DNA from 4 places in the Pseudoalteromonas espejiana DSM 9414 genome. Region 1 is predicted to be linked to each of the others. Evidence: predicted binding sites of a transcription regulator. Region 1 holds the regulator's gene; each other region holds the start of a gene.
What was found. The regulator LexA, encoded in region 1, represses DNA repair genes until DNA is damaged. The targets are predictions, from matches to a motif close to TACTGTATNNNNATACAGTA.

Region 1 (3,217 bases):
TTAATGTTGGTCCACGTTTCGTTTATAAATCCGGGGTTGGCATCTTTTTTAACTGCAAAATCGGGTACCCACCAAGAGTGAATAACGTCATCTGAGGTCATTAAAAAACGTACTTTTTGATTTATTGGCAGCACTAAAGGTTTATCAACCTCAAGTAAATAATTAGGATTTTTATTGGCAAGGTTGGCTATTTCATCTTGGGGGGTAGACAAAATAGAGTAAAACTCTACATCTTCGCCCATATATTCGTAATGCCATTTCCACTGCGAACCGGTAATTTTAATGGTTAAATCGGCCTTGCTAGCATCTTCCATTGCAATAAGTGTTTTAGTGGCAGGGATTGCCATGGCAATTAAAATAACAAATGGAATGGCAGTCCAAAGTATTTCTACTTTAGTACTTTCATGAAACTGGGCAGGTACTGCCCCTTTAGATTTACGATGATGAATCAGTGCCCAAAACATAATTGCGAACACTATCACCCCAATCACACAACATATTAAAAATATGGTCATGTGCAGCTGATATACATTATTGCTTATATCGGTTACGCCCTTGCGCATATTGTATTGGCTATTGGCCATTACATGCTGTGGAAACACAATCAATATAAGCCACAAGGTAGAGGTCAGTTTACCCATGTGACGGCTCCTTTGATGCTATTGCTAATGCAAAGCGAAGAGGCATACGGCTTAAACGCCTATTCGTTATTTTTATTATTTAACCAACCTAATTTGTTTTGATTGGTATAGCTGCGCCAACAAAGAATGTGTATTTGTGTGTTCTCAAAACCGAAAAGCTGTGAGTTATTGTTAGCCCAGCAAATTAATAATTAGCTAAAAAACATACAACAAGCAAGTTTTAGTATAAAAAACAAACAAGTTATATTTTAAAATAAGTTTTAATTACGCCAGCTTAAACACAAGTTAATTGCTAAATAGCGAGTAAAACTAGGGGGTGTATCATATAAAAGAGGAGTTAAGTGCGAGTGCAAAAAAGTTTACAGCTTAAATAACTTTATGGCTGCTTTAGTATTACTAAAAGGTGGGTTTTAAAACAAAAATGCACACTAACAAGTGTGCATTTGTAAATTTATTGCTTAATGTGGCCTAAATTACATCCAATCGGCGTTTCTTATTACGCCTACGGCTAAGCCTTCAATATTAAACGACTCATTTTCAAGGTCTACTTCTATTGGCGTAAACTCTTCATTTTCGGCGTGTAATAATACTTTGCGACCTGCTTTTTCTAGGCGTTTTACGGTTACATCTTCATCAACTCGTGCAACCACAACTTGGCCGTTTTCAGCCGTTTGAGTACGGTGTACAGCTAGTAAGTCGCCGTCCATAATGCCTATGTCTTTCATGCTCATACCGTTTACACGCAGTAAAAAATCGGCTGCTGGTTTAAACATTAAAGGGTCAATTTTACAATGGCTCTCCACGTGTTCTTGCGCCAAAATAGGAGAACCCGCCGCAACACGGCCTATAAGTGGTAAGCCTAATTGCTCAGGCTCTTCTTCTTCAATTAACTGAATCCCACGGCTTGCGCCAGGTTTCATTTTAATTACGCCCTTTTTAGCAAGCGCTTTGAGATGCTCTTCGGCAGCATTGGCACTTTTAAAGCCTAGTGTTTGTGCGATTTCGGCACGTGTAGGAGGCATACCAGTATCTTTAATAAAAACTTTTATTAGTTCGAGTATTTGAGCTTGGCGTTTCGTTAATGGTCGCATACAACTGGTTTTCCATACAGTACATTTAACTGTGAGTATATACAGTTAAATAAAAATCGCAAATTTAAATTGTGTTTTAAATAGCTAAACTAAATACATATGTGTACATTTTAGGTAATTATAAAATTTGCATATTTAAAATGCTATAAACAAGGTTTTAATTCAAAGGAGTAGTTATGAGTATTTGGCACCAACCCATTACATTAGAGCTTTGCAAACAATTAGATGAAGGAATAAGCGGTCAAGGCACTTTAATGAAAACCATGGGGATAGAAATAACCGAAATAGGCGACGATTACCTAGTTGCCACTATGCCTGCAATTCCTGAGCACCATAACCCAATGGGAATGGTACACGGCGGCGCTAATGTAGTACTTGCCGAAACGGTTGCTAGTTATGCTGCCAATTTTGTCATTGATTTTACAAAGTTTTACTGTGTAGGGCAGGAAATTAGTGCAAGCCATTTAAAAGCGTCACGCAATGGGACGTTAACAGCAACGGCTCGTGCATTTCATATTGGTAAACGCAGTTCGGTTTGGGAAATAAAAATTACTAATAGCCGCAACGAGCTTTGCTGCGTATCAAAAATGACCGCAGCAGTGGTTGAGCGAAAGTAATAGCTTACTTATCAATCGGGTAAATTGTAATTTCCATACCTGCGCCAATTGCAGATATACGTAGTAATGTATCTGCATGTAGGGCTTGGTTAAAACACTTTGGTGATGTGCCCGACTCAAAGCCAATATCAAACGTTCTTCGCGAGCAACTAAGCCACTGTTTTAGCGCATTGCGCGAGCACGATTCTATTAGTTCACATAAGTGGTTAATTGCTTTATCTGGCGTGCTTATATCGCCCGCAGCTTCAATACGCGCCAATTGACGATATTCGTCTTTGTCATAATGCAAAACCATCGCGTTTTTCTTTAAGTCAGCCACTAAAACACTAATATCTTGTTTAGACTCAAGCTCCAGATCTACATTTAAAAATTGAATTTCTGACATTGTCTGCTTTTTACCCTCTTATAGTTTCACCGCAAACTTTAACGCAGTTTTACTTTTATACCAAATCAACTAAGCAGTAATCCTTACTTAATCCTCATAAACTCACTTTTTAATGCTTTTGGCACCTAACTTGCTCTTTTTAACAGAGCGAGCTTAAACGCTTAATAATGCGAATCAATAATGAAATTTATACACACTTTGTGTAAGTAACGGTTTTTAAGGAGAGCTAAAATGGTAGATCATGGTCCGCAAATTAAAAACGACGATCAGTACGATGCACTTCGCGATGAGGGCATGAGCAAACAAAAAGCCGCACGTATTGCCAATAGTAATACTCATAAAACAGCGGTAAAGGGCGGCAAAGCCTCTCAGTATGAGCAACGCACAAAAAAGCAGTTATACGATAAAGCAAAAGAAGTGGGTATTAGCGGGCGCTCTAAAATGAGCAAACAAGAGCTAATAAATGCCCTGCGTGAAAGCTAA
Region 2 (3,217 bases), 1.0 Mb from region 1:
CTACTTTTAAATCTGCACCGCCTGTGTCGTATACTAAACCCTTACCTACAAACATAAGCGTGCGGGTAACTTCGCCTTCAGGTACGTATTCAAGCTTTACAACGCGAGGGTGATGGCGCTCTACTGCGTACGATGCGCGTGCAACCGTACTTAGCATTGGGTAGTTTTTATCAATTAAGTCTATGTCGTCAATTACGTCAACACTAACGTTTGAGCCTTTAAAAAGCTCCACGCAGTAATCGGCAAAACGAGGAGGCGCCATACGCTCTGGTTCAGTACCACATAAATCACGCGCAGCATATTGGCCTGCAGCAATCGCGTTAACCGCTTTTACTGTTTGCTCACTTGCGTCAATTAAACCAATTTGCGTAATTGGCTCAATGCTTTCGCCGTGATATTCACGGGCTTCAAGTGGTTGCCATAAAGCTTGGCATGCGCCTAAATAAGCAACCTCTAGTGCATTTTGGTAACGTTCATCAGCATGTAAGTTTGGTAAGTAAATAGCAGGGCTAACACTACCCGACGCTTTAGCTTCATTTATAGCTAGTTTAGCTGCATCAAAGTAGCGGCGAACATCATCGTAATCTCGGTTTAATGGGCCTGTTGGCGCAAGAATAACGCGTGTATTTTCAATAACTAAAAAGGTAACTTGCTTACCAATACGAGAGTCTACTTTAGCTTGTGCGTTTATAGCATCGCTTAGTGAATTATTAGCTAACTGAGAAAAGTCATCACTAATAATAATAAGTGCATCGTGAGAAGAAGAGTCAAGGCTTGCACTTAAAGTAAGTGCAGCAATTGCTTGAGGATATGCCATAAATAAGCTCCTGTTAAAAACATAAGTGCCTATTATCGTCGATATAAAAACACAAAACCAGCCAGCTGCGATAAGCTAATTTTGCTCTGGCAACTTGGTGTTACAGTAAAAAATACGTGCTAATCAAGAATACTCAATTGCAGATTCAAATTAGGCTCATTTTTTACGCCAACCCCAATACCTAAAAGGCGTACAGGTTGTTGCATACCACGCTGATACGCTTTAGTTAATAACTCGGTAAAAATATCGGTATTTAACTGATGATGCGCCTGATCGGCACTAGTCACCACAAAATTGGCAAACTTCACTTTTACACTCAGTTTATTAATTCTATTTTGTAACTGCTGCTTATTAAGGCGAGTGGTTAATTCTTCTAACAATTTTGGTAACTGTTCTAAGCATTCCTGCAAACTATTTTTATTGTATTCGTAGGTATGCTCCACACTTAGCGACTTACGTACTCGCTCTGTAGAAACTGCGCCAATATATTCACCTGCACATTTTTGATAAAGCGATGCACCAAAATTACCTACATGCTGCTGCATCCAATTTACGCCTTTATCCCGCACATCCTTACCTGTGTATAGCCCTTTTAAATTAAGTTTTTCTAAGGTTACTTTGCCTACTCCAGGGATTTTTCCAAGCGGTAAATTATTTAAAAAAGCATCTACTTCATCGGGTAAAACAACAAACTGGCCATTGGGTTTGTTTTCATCACTGGCTATTTTGGCAATAAATTTAATGGGTGCCACACCTGCAGAGGCTGTAAGGCCGGTATCGTTATAAATATCGGCTCTAATTTGCTGGGCAATTAATGTTGCACTGCCTTTACATGCTGTGCTGTTGGTTACATCTAGGTAGGCTTCATCAAGTGAAAGCGGCTCTATTAAGTTGGTATAGCGCTTAAATACCGCGCGTATTTGGTGTGATATTTCTTTATAAACAGCCATACGACCAGGCACTATTACTAGGTCTGGGCATAACTGTTTAGCGTGGTAGTTAGACATAGCCGAGCGTACGCCGTACTCTCGGGCTATATAGTTTGCTGTAGAAAGCACACCTCGGCGGCTATTACCGCCAATGGCTAAAGGGACGCTTGCAAGCTTAGGATTATCGCGCATCTCAACTGCTGCATAAAAGCAGTCCATGTCGATATGAATAAACTTTTTCATCACCACACAACAACTGTTTATTTATACAGCCATTATATGGAACCACTTTAAATTAGCAAGCGCCAATGGCTAAAAGGGAAGCTTAAACGGCTTTACTTTTTTAAAGCAGTGAAGCCAAAAAGCAAACTCCAATAAAAACCCTCCAGCTAGTAGCATAATACCACCCGACGCATTACCCATTGCGTAGCAAGCAAAAGACGCTATAAAAACTAAACTGGCCAAAGCCCAATTAATTATATTTTGCATGTGTGTTCTCGTGTGTGTTTTGTCTGTGTAATTTAACTGTAGACTTAAATTTAAATAGGTACAATCATCTTATAAAAAAACATGGTATTAATTACCTTGAGCTACAAACACCATATTGATAACCTAACTTATTTAAATCTAAGAGTATAAATGCATGCAAAGGTTCAAAGATAAACACCCTATCCATACCGACATCACAGTAGCGTGGGCCGATATGGACGCCCTGCAACACGTAAACAACGTTGTATACTTGCGCTATTTTGAAATTGCCCGCATCGACTTTTTAAATAAAACAAACCTATTTGATACCATAAAACCGGGCGGTATTGGCCCAGTAATAAGCGAAAATAACATTCGCTATAAACGCCCTGTTACCTTTCCCGATACTCTCACTGTAGGGATTACTATTTCAGATATAAAAACCGATCGCTTTGTAATGAATTACTCTGTATTTAGCCATGCTCAGCAAGCTGTAACAACGACAGGGTCTTCTTTGGTGGTAATGTTTGACTTTAAAACGGGCCAAAAAGCCGCTATTTCTGAGCCCTTATTAACGGCGTTAATTAGCCACTCTCAAGATCTTACATAATTTAAGGATTTAACATGCAATACAGTCCACTAGGCAGCAGTGGTGTAGATGTTTCACGAGTATGCTTAGGTAGCATGACATGGGGTAAGCAAAATACCCAACAAGATGCCGATGAGCAAATAGCCTACGCACTTGAGCAAGGTGTTAACTTTATTGATACCGCCGAAATGTATGCAGTCCCTCCCTCACCTGACACTTACGGTAAAACAGAGCAAATAATTGGTGATTGGCTTAGCCGAAATACACAAAAACGTGGTGAGATAGTTCTTGCTACAAAAATAGCGGGGAATGGCTTATCGTGGGTGCGTGATGGCAACGATATAACGCGCAGCGCAGTAATAGAAGCCGTAGATAACTCGCTCAAACGCCTACAAACCGATTATATAGATTTAT
Region 3 (3,217 bases), 1.9 Mb from region 1:
CTAGGCACGCTTGAAGGGGCTCTCTGGCCATTCAAACCTTTGGTCGACTTTTTAATAGATGAAAGTAACAAAACAATAATTAACGATTCGATTAATGAATGGTTATCAGCCAAAGCTGCATACACACATAAAGACAGAACGAATAAAATGTTTTTTCTTGCAAATGCTAGCGGTAGCCCTCCTAAAATTGCTAAAGATTTAGATGGGTGGCCTAAGAAAGAGTCAATAAGTGATAGCAAAACAAGTGCTGGGATGGACCGCACCGATGATATTAAGAAGGCTATTTATCAATCACTTAAAATTGGGACAAACCTAAAAGGTGATTCTAGATTAAAAACAGCTATAATATCTAATCTTCCAGCATATAGACATGGGGGTGAGTACGTCACCCCTTTTACTGATATGATGTGGGGTCTTGAGAAGGATTTTAAAACGATCGATGGACACGAGGCAATACTTTCTAAAGATCTTAGAAGAGCCTTCGACTTTATAATCACTTTAGAAGAACCTATTTTACGCGACATGAAAATATGAAATTACCAAATCATGAGACTAGAGAATATAGTGGTGTAGTCCTTGAGAGAATGAAACACCTTCCTCCAGGTGGAAAAATGGGCGACTTGCCTGAACACTTGCAACACGCAAGTTTTATCCGCACGGGGGAAAAAAAAACAGGTGGTCCGAATATGCGCTTGATTCGATTGGAGGAGCACAAACCATCTCTTACTGTTACTGCTTATATATTTAACAAGTTCGTACACCCGAAACAGGATAGGTACGTAACTCCCAGAGAGGCTGCTGTACTCCAAGACTTTCCAATAGATTATGAATTCAAAGGTACACTAGGGCAAATTCATAAGCAGATCGGAAATGCTGTCCCCGTAGGTTTAGCAAAGGAACTTGCTAAAGAAGTAGCTAAATATTTTGAACGCTTAAACCTTGGTGGAAAAATAAAAATTGCTTCTTACTTTACCGGTGCAGGAGGGCTTGATTTAGGTTTCGAACAAGCCTCCGACAACATAGTTGAATTTGAAACTTGCTTCACAAGTGATATAGAAAAGTGGGCTGAAGCGACTATAAAACACAACAGACCTGAATGGAATTTCCACCGTGAAGATATAACGGAACTTTGCCCTTCGACTGTGATTAGGGCTGTAGGGAAAGCCCCAGATGTAATTATAGGAGGCCCCCCATGTCAGCCTTTCAGTGTTGCAGGTAAGCAAAAGGCGACAAATGACCCTCTTGGCGTACTTTACAGAGACTATATAAGGCATGTCGATGCTCTAAAACCCGAAATAGTAGTAATGGAGAACGTTTACGGTCTTGCACAAGTGAAAAGTGCAAATATGATTGAAGAGATATATAAATCTTTTCATGATATTGGTTACGACGTAACACATAGAGAGTTAATGGCTGCTGACTACGGAGTTCCTCAGAAAAGACGAAGGCTATTTTTTGTAGCGGCCAAGAATCTTCATTATTTTCAATACCCTCAACCGACTCACTGCGAAACAGAAAACCTATTAGGTCTACCTTTATATAGAGGTGCAGGTGAGGCGATACTTGCTCTTCCAGAACCGAGTATTAGAGACTAGTTGGAGTACCTGATTAAGTAATTATAAGTATCCCTTTATTGTGGCCTAATTAAGCTTCGATGAGGGGAAACTCTAAAAAATCAATCCCCCAACCTAGAACTCCCCCTATGCATTCTTATCGACTGTGTAACGACACCCTCAACACAATACTCGTCGGTTGCCTTTATTTTAACTGGCTTATAATCTGGGCTAGCGGACACGAGCTGGTTGTTCTTCATATCTGCTATTTTGCATATAAATAGACCGTTGTAGCACGCTACGATGACATCATAATGTTTAACATCTTGAGCCCTATCGATTATCAGTATATCTCCATCGTATATCCCTACGCCCTCCATACTTCGACCACTGGCACGGCCGATAAATGTGGAGTCTTTGATAAAAGTAGAGTCAAGCGTATTTTCTAAGTCTGTGAGTTGAGGCCCAATTTGGGCGTTTTCTGTGAGCATAGTGGGCTTCAAGAATTTTAGTTTGGAGTAAGGGTATAATACCAAAGAGCTGTATATATATACAGCTTTTGGCATTTATTAAATACCAGCAACTAAAAGTAAACTGACTTGCAGGTGACCATAAAGTGCAATTGTCGGACTGAGCTATCCACATAAAAATAATTACGTTACATATTTTTTATAGTTAGACATAAGCTATATCGCGCAAGTAAGTTTATAAGTTATCGTTTTTAATGAAAAGTAACTTTATTATAAATATTTTATAATACTAATGTTGTTTTATTACCTTTTTTTGGTACAATATTTAAGTTCATTATTTGAACTTATTTTAAATTTAAACGGATGATAAATTATGAAATATAAATATTTTGCAGCCTTTTTGCTTGGATTTAGTATGTGCTCTCACGCACAATTCGAAAACTCATTACCTCTTAAAGACTTTGTGTTTACTCCTTCCCAAATTGATAGCCTGGAAATTCTAACTCAAGAATCAATAAACCATCTTGAGCTTGAGGATATGAATGTAAAAAATGAAATCAATTTTGGTGGCGACAATACACACACAATTAAGTTTAATGACGACGAATTCAAGACCAACCTTACCTTTGGCCACAATGATCCAGATCTGACAACAAAAGAACTGTATGTAACTGATATTACACACCTGAATAATAAAATATATTCCATTTTTTTAAAAAGCCCTTCCCGTAAATGGGACTTCAATTTAACCTATTTACACGATACTCCATTCAAAGATGAAATTGGCGATATGGAGCTTCTAATTAATGGCACTAAATACCAATACATTATAGAAATCGATAAAAGCTGGACCGTTAAAAGCGCCAAAAAATATGCTATTGTTGATGAAAATATAAAGCTAGAAAATGATACTTATGAAGTACCTGAAAGTGTAAAAGTTAACATCCCTTACAGTCTTGATTTTAGGCCCGATAGCTCTATAAGTTCCAAAGCAGTTAACGGATGGACGGTTAAATACCCTTTAAATCCTGAAAATGCGGTTAAATTAAATCATTCAGTTCAAATACTCTGGCTTGTGCACCCTTCAATAGCCAAGGTTATGAGAGATTACAAATTTAGGAGCCGTTACCCTATTCCTGTTTTAAAAGACGTACAGAACATGTTTGTGAACGAAAAATTTGTTACAGGTGAAGC
Region 4 (3,217 bases), 1.3 Mb from region 1:
TGATATTACAAACACACTATTCTTGTACTTTTACTTAATGACACACGCAGAAACTAATACCTCCCCCTTTGGGCATCACCATGTTTGAGCATTAATACTCATTAGTTTCGACTCGAAAAAAGTGACTTCGGTAGCTTTTTTTTCCTTTTTGTTGCCGCTTACTTTATCCTAGTACATAATTTAACGTCTTATTTAAATGCGGATTTTTTATGAACTGGCTAGCACACCTTCCTACTCAACGTACGCCATGGCTATTATTTACTGGCATTGTGTTTTTATTAGAAGTTACCGCACTGTTTTTTCAATACCAAATGGGCCTAGCGCCGTGCATTATGTGTATTTATCAACGCACAGCCGTATTAGGTTTATTAGGCGCAGGTGTGATTGGCGCTGCAAAACCGCAAAGTAAAATTGCACGCCCTGTTGCTTATTTAGTGTGGGGAGTATCCAGTGTTTGGGGTTACCTAATTGCCCGCGAACATATTGATATGCAAACAACCACAGACCCATTTGCTTTTAGTTGCGAGTTTGAACCTAACTTCCCTGCTTTTATGCCTCTTCATGAGTGGGTCCCAAGCTTTTTTCAAGCAACGGGTGATTGTGGCAATATTGATTGGCAGTTCGTCGGTTTAAGTATGCCTGCATGGATGGAGATAATTTTTGCTTTATTTACTGTTACATTGTTTGTAATAGTAACTACGCGTTTATTAATTAAAAAGTCTATTTAGTATGTTTACATTTTTTACTAGCCAACTACCAGAACTTAAGCACTTAAAGGTTAGGCAAAGACAAGCTGTAATAGCCATTGCGTTAAGTATGTTACCCCCTACCGATCGCGTGTTATTACGAATAATAAAGCTTTTACTGCTTAGTCCTTTATTTTTAATATTCACTGTTTTTACAGGGTGGACGTTAATTCCCTTTTTAATCATTGGCGGCCTTTGCTATCCGCTTTTAACAACACCTATTGAAATAAACTTTGCTAAAAAGTATTTGCCTGAGGCAATTAAACAATATTCACAGGGCGCGTAGCGCCCTGCATTTTATAAAGATACTTTGTCTGCTAGTTTTGCCACTAACTTTTCTCCTATGCCTTTTACATTTGCTAAATCACTCACATCAGTAAAATCACCATTATTAGTTCTGTAATCAACAATTGCTTGGGCTTTTTTCTTACCAATGCCTGGTAGTTTTGCGAGCATATCGGTATCAGCATCATTAATACTTATTGTTGGTGCTTGTGGCATTTCTACAGATGGCTTTTCAAGAGGTGGGTTAGCGTGAGTAAAAGCACTAAAGCTTAAAAAGCTAATAATAAGTAGAGATAGTAAAGTTTTCATTTGGTTTTTCCTTATTGTTGTTTATACCAAAGCCTGTTAACCAATTAACAATTTGGTACTAAAACATTTCTTATTTGAGTTTTACTTAGGAAATATTTATAAATAAGGAACAGCCAAAATCACTTAAATTATTCCCAAGTGCATTATCACTTAACTCCGAAATCCTAAAATGCAGCTGGTACTACTAGTGATTGCTTAACTAAAGTAAAGTTACGCTTTTTTGTCAAATTTAAGACAAGCTAAAAAGTAGCGCTAATTACTTGCAAATTAAAGCTCAAACCTTTACTGTATATAAAAACAGTAACCTACGGGTTAGTAACCACATTACCACGCAATCAAGCAGGAGAGATCATGGCTGTTGTTGTTAAATATGTTGTAGAACGAAACGGAGTTGAGCGAATGACGTTTACTACTAAAAAAGAAGCGGATGCCTATGACAAAATGCTCGATATAGCAGAATCGCTTGAGGTAATGCTGGAAAAAGTAGATGTACCATTGAGCGAACAACAAGTTGAATCATTAGCACTTGAAATTGCAAAAAGTAAAGATGATTTCATGGCAGTACTAAAAGGGGCAAAAGAGCCCACTGCAAAAGCGCCTGCTAAGGCTAAAAAAGCCGATAACGTAGCGCCCATTAAAGACACAGACGAGCAGCAAGCTGGCTAAGCGCCAACTAATTTAAATAAGGGTTGCTATAAATAGCAGCCCTTTTTTATTAATTTTTGAACAGTTACAAATTTTTTCTGGCTTTTTAAACTGAAATTGATACATTAATCCGGTTAATAGCGAGTGTTTATGTGCCATGTCAGTATTTATTAAGTCTTTTTATCAAAAATTTTTCCCAGCCCGTCAGCTGCTTATACGCCAAAATGGTGAAGTTAAGCATGTTATTTTGGCGCCTTGGTTTCAGGTTAGCGTAGTACTGCTTGTTTTAGCCACTATTACTTGGGTGGGTATTTCTAGTTTTCGCGTATATAGCCAAACTAATAAAATTACCGACATAGAACAAAGCCAAATTGATAAACAACATGTATGGCAAAAACAAGTTTCGCAGCAAAAAGCGCTTCACGCAAAGCAATTAGAGCAACTTGCTGTACTTGAGCAAAAGCAAGCGTTACTTCAAGGCATGATAGAGTCACTACCGGCTTCAATCAGCAAAGACACTATAAAGCTTGAAGAGCAACTTGATTCACCAATTAATGAAGACAAAGGCGAGTTTCATGAGCCACTTGTTGATGAAAACCCAAAAAATAAACACGCTGCATTAATTACCCCAACCACATTTGCTGCTCGCTATGAGCGTTTAAATAAGTTTTACGAGCAAAATTTTGCTCTTATAGATGAGCAAATCAATGTGCGCCATAATGCTATTTTAGCCATGCTTAAAGGTGCAGGACTTGAGTCGGCATTAGAGCAGCACCTAGCACTAGGCACGCAAACAGCCGCACAAGGTGGCCCATTAGACGTATTTGATGAAACAAAAATCCCGAGTCAATTTTTAGCTATTGCCGATAAGCTTTTAGTGCTTAATAACCTTGAAAGCTTTTTAACTGAGCTGCCAAACTCACTCCCCCTACCCGCCGCTAAATATTATATTTCTAGCAATTTTGGCTTGCGTAAAGACCCAATGAATAACCGCCGTGCTTTTCACAAAGGTGTTGATTTAGCAGGTTGGCATAAAACCGAAATATTTGCCCCTGCCGATGCTGTTGTACTTCGCGCTGGTAGAAATGGTGGCTATGGTAACTTTATAGAGCTTGAGCACAAAAATGGCTTAGTTACCCGCTTTGGCCACTTAAACAAAATAAAAGTTAAAAAAGGCCAAGCAATAGCAAAAAACGACGTAATTGGTTTAATGGGCAGTACTGGCAGAAGTA

Region 2: dinB (DNA polymerase IV) is a predicted target of LexA. The motif match lies at 2,001-2,020, and genes of this name have one in related genera.
Region 3: PESP_RS07620 (LexA family protein) is a predicted target of LexA. The motif match lies at 2,092-2,111, and genes of this name have one in related genera.
Region 4: PESP_RS05060 (YebG family protein) is a predicted target of LexA. The motif match lies at 1,624-1,643, and genes of this name have one in related genera.

Annotation. Positions count from the first base shown of each region.
Region 1 is NZ_CP011028.1:3,515,102-3,518,318, forward strand. Features, by position in the region: gene coxB (cytochrome c oxidase subunit II) at 1-641, opposite strand, end outside; gene lexA (transcriptional repressor LexA) at 1,115-1,732, opposite strand; gene PESP_RS16005 (PaaI family thioesterase) at 1,909-2,349, shown strand; gene PESP_RS16010 (hypothetical protein) at 2,354-2,734, opposite strand; gene PESP_RS16015 (DUF7218 family protein) at 2,966-3,217, shown strand.
Region 2 is NZ_CP011028.1:830,533-833,749, reverse strand. Features, by position in the region: gene PESP_RS03820 (M17 family metallopeptidase) at 1-817, opposite strand, end outside; gene dinB (DNA polymerase IV) at 937-1,989, opposite strand; gene PESP_RS03810 (acyl-CoA thioesterase) at 2,390-2,824, shown strand; gene PESP_RS03805 (aldo/keto reductase) at 2,839-3,217, shown strand, end outside.
Region 3 is NZ_CP011028.1:1,658,995-1,662,211, reverse strand. Features, by position in the region: gene PESP_RS07630 (hypothetical protein) at 1-534, shown strand, start outside; gene PESP_RS07625 (DNA cytosine methyltransferase) at 531-1,595, shown strand; gene PESP_RS07620 (LexA family protein) at 1,676-2,044, opposite strand; gene PESP_RS07615 (zinc metalloprotease) at 2,397-3,217, shown strand, end outside.
Region 4 is NZ_CP011028.1:1,103,585-1,106,801, reverse strand. Features, by position in the region: gene dsbB (disulfide bond formation protein DsbB) at 210-728, shown strand; gene PESP_RS20575 (DUF6170 family protein) at 730-1,032, shown strand; gene PESP_RS05065 (ComEA family DNA-binding protein) at 1,044-1,340, opposite strand; gene PESP_RS05060 (YebG family protein) at 1,692-2,006, shown strand; gene PESP_RS05055 (M23 family metallopeptidase) at 2,143-3,217, shown strand, end outside.